3 regions of the Leptolyngbya sp. AN10 genome follow, and region 2 is predicted to be linked to each of the others. Evidence: predicted binding sites of a transcription regulator. Region 2 holds the regulator's gene; each other region holds the start of a gene.
What was found. The regulator NtcA, encoded in region 2, controls nitrogen genes in cyanobacteria. The targets are predictions, from matches to a motif close to TTTGTANNNNNNNNTACAAA.

Region 1 (3,281 bases), on a different contig from region 2:
GACATTACTCCGTAATTCGGACTGGTATTTCTCTATTCACGCAATCCTTCCGGTCCCCGTAAAGTTTTGGTGAAGTTTCTGCCAAATCTCCTGACTTTTTTCTAGCCGTTCCGAGTCTCTTATGAAAGCCTTAGTAGGGGCATCCCTTCCAGAATTAACCGAGTGGGTCAAAGAGCAGCAACAGCCTGCTTATCGAGGACAACAGTTACATCAGTGGATTTACCAACGGGGCGCTCGATCGCTCTCCGAAATTTCCGTCTTTCCGAAACAGTGGCGCTCTGAGATGGCGGATTGTGCGATCGGTCGATCGGAGATTCATCATCAGGCGAAATCGATCGATGGAACAGTCAAATTTCTTCTGCGCCTGAATGACGGTCAAATTGTTGAAACAGTCGGTATTCCAACTGATAAACGCCTCACCGTTTGTGTTTCCTCTCAAGTCGGCTGTCCAATGGCGTGTGATTTTTGCGCGACTGGAAAAGGTGGCTTCAATCGCAACCTCGAACGACATGAAATTGTGGATCAGGTTCTGACCGTTCAAGAAGTCTTTCAACAGCGGGTCAGTAATATTGTCTTCATGGGCATGGGTGAGCCGCTGTTGAATATCGAGAATGTATTGGGCGCAGTTCGATCGATGAATGAAGATATCGGAATCGGTCGTCGCTACATCACGATTTCTACGGTCGGGATTCCCGGTAGAATCCGTAAACTTGCGGAGCATCATCTACAGGCAACTCTCGCGGTAAGTTTACATGCCTCGAATCAAGATGTAAGAGAGCGACTGATTCCAAGTGCGCGGCAGTATCCGTTGGATGTGCTTTTAGATGAATGCCGCGAATATGTGAAACTCACTGGACGACGAGTGACGTTTGAATATATTTTGCTTGCGGGTGTAAATGATTGCCCGGAACATGCGATCGAGCTTGCGGATCATTTGCGTGGTTTCCAGAGCCATGTGAATTTGATTCCATACAATCCGATCAGCGAAGTGGATTATCAGCGACCGGATCAGCGGCGGATTAATCAATTTGTCAAGGCATTGAGCGATCGTAATATTGCGGTGAGTGTCCGAAGAACTCGCGGATTGGAAGCGGATGCGGCTTGTGGACAGTTAAGGGCTTCGTTTGCAAACAGTTCAAAAAATTAGAAGCCTCCAAATTTGGAGACTTCTGGAAACTTCTAAAGTGGCTTATCGACGGGCGTAAATTCCGGGAGCATAAGCCTCAATCACTCTGCCTGTTTTCGAGCAAGTGATCATGAGATAGTCACACGCTCCGCATTGCGTCCGGGTTAATTGATCCGGTTGGATATGAAATCGTTCGGCGGGACTGCCACAGTTTGGACAGCGAACGGTTTGAATCACTTGCATTTTAAATTCCCTCAATACGGATCGCAAAATTAATAAAAATTCGAGCTTTGAATGGATAAGATTCAATCTTCAATTTGTATTTTTCGCTACTACATTAACGATTTATCTACAAATTGCGGCATCGAATCGATCTCCATTATGGACAGCAAAAATGCTATTTGGAATCAAAGTTATTTTTATTTTAAATTTTGCAAAGCCGGGGATCACCTATCTACAGTGTGATCCCCAGTTTAATCAATGCTGCAATGATGGCGATTCTTAGCGTATGTAGTGTTAGGAAAAGCCAAAGATTGCGCTCTTTAATTCAACTTAAGAAGCTGAACATTGTTGTGGGGCGACAGGTTGTGGTTCTACAATCACCTCTTTAATGCCAGAAATGCGAATTAAGGAAGTTACCGCTAATTTTGCTCGATCGTTGGCTTTTTCTAAAATTCCATCTGAACACGCTGCAAGCTGAATTTTTCTCAAGGCTTCTTCCTGTGCCAATTTTTGCAAGTTTGGAGCGACATCAGGACCTAATCCCAGTGGACCACGATTGTAGTCGTACACACTCGATCGACTAACATCGATTTTTTTATCCAAAATCTTCGGAGCAGGTAAGCGCAATCGAACTGTTCCATCTGCCACTTGTACGTTTTCTGGAGTCAGAGTGCTTAAATCAACGCCTGCACGAACTTCTCCCCGCGCAATGTATAAAAGCTTCGTTGTCCCGATCACCACACCTGCGATCGCGGAATCCTGTTGAGTCGGAACCACGGCTTCCATCGTAAACACAGCGGTTGTGAGTTCACTAGCCTGACGAATCTGCTGAATCACGACCGATCGCGTTTCGACTTTAGGTTCTGGCGGCTTGGCATCAATTAAACCGCGCAATTGATCAAAGAATCGATCGCCCGATCGTAGAAATCCAACGACTAAAACTGCTCCCAACAGCAGTCCGCTTCCGGTCAACATCAAACTAATATTCTTAAACACGCTACCGATTCCTGGTTTCTGGCGGTTTTTTCTTCGCATTGTCTGACTTAATGCCGCAACAGCCTTTTATTTAAGCAGAAAATCCAATGTTTCAAGTGTAGTACAGAATTACGATTTGAAAGTCGGGCGACTTGGTGAAGACTGAATTAGAATTTGATAGGAAATTTTGTGAATTCCAGCCCCCCTGTTGCGTTATGACTAGCGTTTTTGTTAATTTCACTTCGATGATGGCAGGGAGCGTGACAACTCCTGAAAAGACCAGTCAAACGATCCGCCAAACGTACCCAAATTACAAAGTGATTGTGCTCGATGACGATTTTAATACGTTCGAGCACGTTGCCAAGTGCTTGATGAAGTACATTCCGCAGATGACCAGCGATCGCGCTTGGAAGCTCACGAATCAGGTGCACTTTGAAGGACAAGCGATCGTTTGGACGGGTCCGCTCGAACAGGCTGAACTCTACCATCAACAATTGAGTATCGAGGGCTTGACGATGGCTCCCTTGGAGAAATCATGAAAAACGAACAAGGGCGGCTGGTGATCACGCACTCAACGTATATTCCGGGGTTGATTCCGATTCTTGAGAAGCTCGTTCAAATCGAGGGAATTCAGACTGTGACTCCGGCAGTGATTGGATCAGTCCGCTCTCATTCGCCTCAATTCAAATTAAAAATTTCTGTGCCGATTCGGGGCGGGTTTAAAGCGATCGCACGTCAAGGTAAATCGGTTCAAGAGGTCTTCATCCTCACGACGCTCGAACAGGATCAGCTTGAATCTGCGATCGCTCAGTGTTTGAAGTGATTATTCTGCTTGTTGTTGAGCCGAAGCGATTCGATGAAGCGGGATGCTCAACGCACAAGAGAAGGTCAGTAAGTACGAAATCACCGCTGTCCATTTGAGGCTCAACATACAGGTTGTCCAGTCGGGAGAAATCCA
Region 2 (3,281 bases):
CACATGCACACGACGCATTCGGATGGGCAGCTACACCCTGAAGCGTTAGCACAACAAGCGATCGATCTTTCGCTCAAAGGATTCGCGATTACGGATCACCATCAGATCAGCGGATACCAAATGGCACAGCGCTATATGGAGACGCAATCAGGGACAGAGTTGCCGCAGTTGTGGACGGGAACCGAGATTACGTCTCGCTTGCTCGAAACTGAGGTACATATTCTCGGATTTGCGTTTGATCCAAATCATGCGGCGATCGCGTCTTATCTCCAAGGTTCTGCGCCTCAAGGCGATCGCGCTCAAGCAGCACGAGTGATCAGTGCGATTCAGCAAGCAGGCGGGATTGCGGTGTTGGCACATCCAGCGCGATATCGTCGATCGGTGGATGAGTTGATTCCAGCAGCGGCAATGGTGGGAATTGATGGGGTGGAAGCGTTTTACGCCTACAACAATCCAAAGCCGTGGATGCCGAGTCCAAAAGAGACGGCACGGGTGACAGAGTTGCAGGCTACGTTTGGATTGCTCAGTTCTTGTGGAACCGATACGCATGGGATGAACTTGCTACAGCGGCTTTGAAGATGCCTGATCGAGCGGTGATCGCTTTTCAACCGCAGCCATCACCGTTTTTTCGATTCGATTCTGTCGAGTTTCAGAACGTTTGGCACTCTCGATCCAATAGAGAATTACTTTCTTGGTCGAGTTGCTGAACGTCTGAAAATTTTGTTGTGCGATCGCGTTCTTTTCCAATGCGTCAATCAAATCGGGCGGCATGATCAAAGCCTCGATCGCATCCAAAGAAGTCCAAGATCCGTCGAGTTTTGCCGCTTCAATTTTTCTGATCCCCGCCTCGGTCATTAATCCTTCGGCAATTAACTCCTCAATGTATTGCTTGTTGAGTTTCGACCAAACGCTTTTCGGTTTTCGGGGCGTAAAAATCTGCATATAGCGATCGTCATCCAACGATTTCGCTTTGCTATCAATCCACCCAAAACAGAGTGCTTCTTTCACCGCTTCACTGTATCGAATACTTGGCTTTCCGCTTTTTACTTTGTAGTAGATTAGCCAAATTCCGATCGCGGTTTCATAATTTTGTTTGAGCCAATTTCGCCAAGCGACTCTGTCGATCGCTTCGGTTTTGTCTAGCTGATCTTCAAACTTCGGCATCGCTAAATGGCTAAAAGGTGATTCTCTTTATTCAAATCATTAACATTTCCTTAACACTTCCCTCTGAATCCTGGTTGCTTTCACGCTATGATGTGTGGAAATTATTGAGAATCTTTAAAACAAGATCCCAATAGTACTGAAAAAAACCGGTCTAAACTTAGAAATTTTACAGAGATTTTCAGAATCAAAGCGAAAATGTAGCGCAGCGTACAAAAACCATTTGATGAGTCAGTTTTAGTGGTCTAAAGTCATCGATTGTTCACAAAGTGCACATCGCGTTACTGACTCGGTAAACTGCTCCAGTTTCACTCGATACGACAAGGAAAGAAATGGTAGTGACCAAGGATAGACCGCTCGCAACAATGTTTCGTCAGATCGGAGGAGGCGCGTATCCTCCCGTTATTGAGACGTTTGAACGCGGCAAAACAATCTTTTTTCCGGGTGATCCAGCCGAACGAGTCTATTTCCTGGTTAAAGGAGCCGTCAAGCTCTCACGAGTGTATGAAGCAGGGGAAGAAATCACCGTTGCGCTGTTAAGAGAAAATAGTGTATTCGGCGTGTTATCACTGATTACCGGACAACGCGCCGATCGCTTTTATCACGCAGTCGCATTTACGCCAGTCGAATTGCTTTCAGTGCCGATCGAACAAGTCGAAAAAGCACTCAAAGAAAATCCGGAACTCTCGATGTTGATGCTGAAAGGCTTATCGTCGCGGATTCTCCAAACCGAGATGATGATCGAAACCCTGGCGCATCGAGATATGGGATCGCGCTTGGTAAGTTTTCTATTGATTCTCTGTCGCGACTTCGGAGTGCCTTCGCAAGAGGGGATCATGATCGATCTGAAGCTGTCGCATCAAGCGATCGCAGAAGCGATTGGATCAACTCGCGTCACTGTGACTCGCTTACTCGGTGATTTGCGTCAGGACAAAATGATCTCGATTCACAAGAAAAAAATCACCGTTCACAATCCTGTAACGCTGAGTCAACAATTCACTTAATTCGCTTAGAATTCTTTCCTGAAAGACGCGCCCGAAGTTTAGAGCGAACAGGCATAATGAAAGGCGAGTCTGGAATTGTCTTAGACCGTCTGGGGCTAGGGTTGTCTTGGGAGTGATATGTCCGATGTCGGGCTGATTTTAATTTTGGTGGTGTTGGTGTTGGGAGGAGCGATCGCGACAATTGGCGATCGTTTGGGGACTCGCGTGGGAAAAGCCCGCCTGAGTCTGTTCAATCTCCGTCCTAAGCAAACCGCTGTCGTGGTGACAATTTTGACCGGAACGCTGATCTCAGCTTCAACGCTTGGCATATTGTTGCTGGCAAGTAAGACGTTTCGTGAAATGTTACTGAACTTCGGGCGGATTCAGACAGAACTGCGCGATCGAGGACGCGACCTTGAAAAAGTGTCCGCTGATTTGAAAGCGACCGATGCTCAGAAGGCGCAAGTCGAAAAGCAATTGGCAGAAGCGCGATCGGAACGTGCTCAAGTCGAAGAGCAATTAAAACGAATTAACGCGAATTTGCAAACCTCGATCAATCGACAACGAGAAACGAATGCTCAACTCCGAACGACAGAAGCGCAGCGAGATGCGACTCGCCAACAATTGGTTGCGGTGTCTGAACAAGCGTTAACGTTACGAACAGGGATCGAGCAACTGCAAGCCGAGCAGCAAAAATTAATCGAGCAGCGTGATCAGGTGAAGGCTCAAATTGCGGAGCGAGATGAAGAAATTGCCGAACGCACGAGCGTGATCGAACAGCGCGATCGAGAAATTAGCGAACGCGATCGGGTCATTGCTCAACGCGGTACAGAGTTGGAAAAATTAGAATCTCAGCTTAAAGAACTAGCCTCTCAACAAGCAGCACTAACTGAAACACTCGGACGATTTGAACGAGATGTTAAGCTGATTCGGAGCGGCGATCTCGCGCTTTATCGAACTCAAGTCTTGTCTTCGGGTGTTGTGCGAGTCGTGGAACCGAGAGGTGCAAGAGTCGCAGTTGATCAATTATTGCAATATGCGAATCAGTCCGCGATTCAAGCGCTTCAACTTGGACGCAATGACCAATTGGTGCAAATTCCAACAGCGGAAGTGGAATCTTTAATCAGCCAGATTAGT
Region 3 (3,281 bases), on a different contig from region 2:
GCGTTCCACTTAATTCATAACTTCAAAAGAACTTGAAGATTTCACTGAAAAAGTTTACCCGAAGTATTTCTAAAAGATTAAAAGCTAAGAAATACCGAAGCATAAAAACCGACAATCAAGGATTGAAACTGAATCACCAAAAGAATTTCATCAATTTTGATCACCGAAATTCCAAATTCAACAGTCGCTATATTAAGACTCAGATTGGTACTTTCGTCATGGTTCTTCCGTCGTCCACATACATTCTACTTTTAGCGCCACAAATCGAAGAATTGCAGGGATTAGAATCGTTGCTCCAGCAAGCCGCTTTCGATGTAGAGATCGTGGACACTGCTGATCAAGCCCTGGTAAGGATCAGTCAGAATCCTCCTTGTCTCGTGATTTTGCAGGAGCATCTTCGATCTGAAGCTACGATTCATCAACTTAGAACGATCGCAAATGCCGATCGTATGACCTTGGTAATCGTCACTGAGACTGACTCTCCAAGTTGGCTCCATCAAGACCAGCATCCCGATGTCGATGGCTTTCTGGTCAAACCTTTAAGTTCAGATGTTCTATTTTCTCTGATTCACTCCGCATCCGCCCGTCAATACTGTCAGCAAATTTGAAACTCTGTTAAAGATTGCTGACATATCCGAGCATCTACCTAGAGACAGAGTTTCTTAATTCCTTCTAAAACGTAATAACTAAAACTGATTATTTAGAGCGCTTACCTTTGATTTGATACACTCTAAATAATCACTGGTTATTAGCAGGTTAAGGGGACTAAATACAGTCAGACACCCTTTACCTATTAGCATTCAGGCTTAATTTGCGAGAGCGCATCTTATTAATGAACCTAATCAAGAGAGTGCGTCATGTTCACAAAATTGGGCTACCGTTATCAACAGAACAGCGAAACATCTATCACTTTTGGGGGTGGCAGAGAGAAACAAGCGTGGATCACACCAGAATTTTGCGATAGATTTGAGTCAAGATTGAAAGCCTCAATCGTCCACAACTTTCACCCGGTTAAACACATCACCGTACAAACTTGAAACGACGCGCAATCACATTGGTCGCGCTCTTCGGAATGGCAACGTGAATGCTAAGTACAGTAGATTTGCCTTAATCGATTCCATAAAGAAATCAGAAAAAGGGTGCAACTTTTGTGAGAAAGGCTACAATCGGGGAGACATTCCAATCATTTAGAAATAATGATCTCAGAAATTCAGATTGTGCCAACCGTATTTCCCCGGAACATTGGGACAGTGACTAATTTCAAATAGATCATTTTACCGATCGCTCGACTGCATTCCAGTGGACGAGAGCGAGCTTGTTTTCGCTTGCCATCGACACCCCTGAATCAGCCAGACTGCATCGAAGTGACCAACATCTGTTTCAGTGCTGGGACATTTTACTTCATTACTTAAGGAGCATGAGGAACGCGGCATGACCCAAGCCAAAGACTTACTTGTTGAAGAAGCATTCGACCCTTCAGAAGCTCTAGAGGTTGAGCTAGAACTCGACGACCTGGATGATACGGATGATCTAGGAGAGGATGACGAAGAGGGGAAACCCGGTAAGGGGCGTGCAACTCGTCGCCGGACTCAAGCGAAGAAGAAGCACTACACCGAAGATTCGATTCGGTTGTACTTGCAAGAAATCGGTCGAATTCGCCTGCTTCGTGCAGATGAGGAAATCGAACTTGCACGAAAAATTGCAGACTTGCTGGAACTGGAGCGGATTCGGTTCAAGTTAGCAGACAAGCTCGATCGAGAACCGACGGATGCAGATTGGGCACAAGAGGTGAAGATGCCTCTGCCCCAATTCCGTCACCGTCTCCATTTGGGTCGTCGCGCCAAAGACAAAATGGTGCAGTCGAACCTGAGATTGGTGGTGTCGATCGCGAAAAAATATATGAATCGCGGTTTGTCCTTCCAAGACTTGATCCAAGAAGGTAGCTTGGGTCTGATTCGGGCGGCTGAAAAGTTCGACCACGAAAAAGGCTACAAGTTCTCGACGTATGCAACCTGGTGGATTCGTCAGGCAATTACAAGAGCGATCGCAGATCAATCGAGAACGATTCGTCTTCCGGTTCACTTGTACGAAACCATTTCCCGCATCAAAAAGACAACGAAACTGTTGTCTCAAGAAATGGGACGCAAGCCGACTGAAGAAGAGATCGCGACTCGGATGGAAATGACGATCGAGAAGCTTCGTTTCATCGCTAAGTCCGCACAGTTGCCGATTTCGTTGGAAACCCCGATCGGGAAAGAAGAAGATTCTCGCTTGGGTGACTTTATTGAATCTGATGGTGAAACACCAGAAGATCAGGTTTCTAAGAACTTGCTGCGGGAAGATCTTGAAGGCGTGTTGGCAACTCTTAGCCCACGCGAAAAAGATGTATTGCGCTTACGCTATGGTTTGGATGATGGTCGGATGAAGACCCTCGAAGAAATCGGACAAATCTTCAACGTGACTCGCGAACGGATTCGTCAGATAGAAGCGAAGGCACTGCGGAAACTCCGTCACCCGAATCGCAACAGTGTTCTGAAAGAATACATTCGTTAAGGTTCAACCATTTCTGATTATTTGCCCGATCGTGTTAGTGCGATCGGGTTTTTTAGTAGAAATTCAAGATGCCCACCGAATAGAATTCGGGGCTACACAAACAAAGTGTACCTCCGTACACTAACAGCCCATTTCTGGGTCAACATTTACAAGCTCAACGAATAGTGATAAAAACTTTCATCTCTCACATATCCACGAGATTCATAAAGAGTTTGAGCGGTCGCGTTAGAGATTTGCGTTGATAAAGCAATTCGGACGGCTCCAGTTTCTCGTGCAAAACTTTCTGCTGTATCTATGAGGCGCTTTGCAATCCCTTGCTGGCGATGAGATTGCTCTACAAATAAGTCATTCAGAATCCAGACTCGGCGCATCGATACCGAGGAAAAACTTGGATAAAGCTGAGTGAATCCAACACTTTGTTCTTGATTACGAGCTAAGAAAATAACGGAGTCATTCTTTTGGAAGCGTTCCTGAAGAAAAGCGATCGCAGCTTCAAGATTTGAGGGTTGCTGATAGAAGACCCGATACTGATCAAATAGCCTCGAAACTGCTTCAAGGTCTCCTAGTTGAGCGCGGACAATTTCCATTTTTGCTCCTTAGCACTTTCAAACCTTGTCAATTTAACATCTAGAAGTGTGCTGATAGGTTTCAAACCGAAAGCCGTTTCTCTGATCGGAGCGAATCAATTGGAATTCATCCAAATGTTCGCGCCATTCCAAAAAATGCAC

Region 1: the regulator NtcA is predicted to act here: its motif matches at 1,443-1,462, upstream of ACQ4M5_RS20735 (replication restart DNA helicase PriA).
Region 3: the regulator NtcA is predicted to act here: its motif matches at 1,148-1,167, upstream of rpoD (RNA polymerase sigma factor RpoD).

The regions. Positions count from the first base shown of each region.
Region 1 is NZ_JBNXVP010000015.1:8,692-11,972, reverse strand. It holds gene rlmN (23S rRNA (adenine(2503)-C(2))-methyltransferase RlmN) at 122-1,147, shown strand; gene ACQ4M5_RS20735 (replication restart DNA helicase PriA) at 1,190-1,369, opposite strand; gene ACQ4M5_RS20730 (DUF4230 domain-containing protein) at 1,679-2,383, opposite strand; gene clpS (ATP-dependent Clp protease adapter ClpS) at 2,539-2,862, shown strand; gene ACQ4M5_RS20720 (DUF2103 domain-containing protein) at 2,859-3,146, shown strand; gene ACQ4M5_RS20715 (hypothetical protein) at 3,147-3,281, opposite strand, start outside.
Region 2 is NZ_JBNXVP010000028.1:16,609-19,889, reverse strand. It holds gene ACQ4M5_RS29370 (PHP domain-containing protein) at 1-576, shown strand, start outside; gene ACQ4M5_RS29365 (YdeI/OmpD-associated family protein) at 562-1,164, opposite strand; gene ntcA (global nitrogen regulator NtcA) at 1,527-2,165, shown strand; gene ACQ4M5_RS29355 (DUF3084 domain-containing protein) at 2,283-3,281, shown strand, end outside.
Region 3 is NZ_JBNXVP010000015.1:178,706-181,986, forward strand. It holds gene ACQ4M5_RS21540 (hypothetical protein) at 219-608, shown strand; gene rpoD (RNA polymerase sigma factor RpoD) at 1,432-2,553, shown strand; gene ACQ4M5_RS21550 (GNAT family N-acetyltransferase) at 2,700-3,140, opposite strand; gene ACQ4M5_RS21555 (dihydrofolate reductase) at 3,174-3,281, opposite strand, start outside.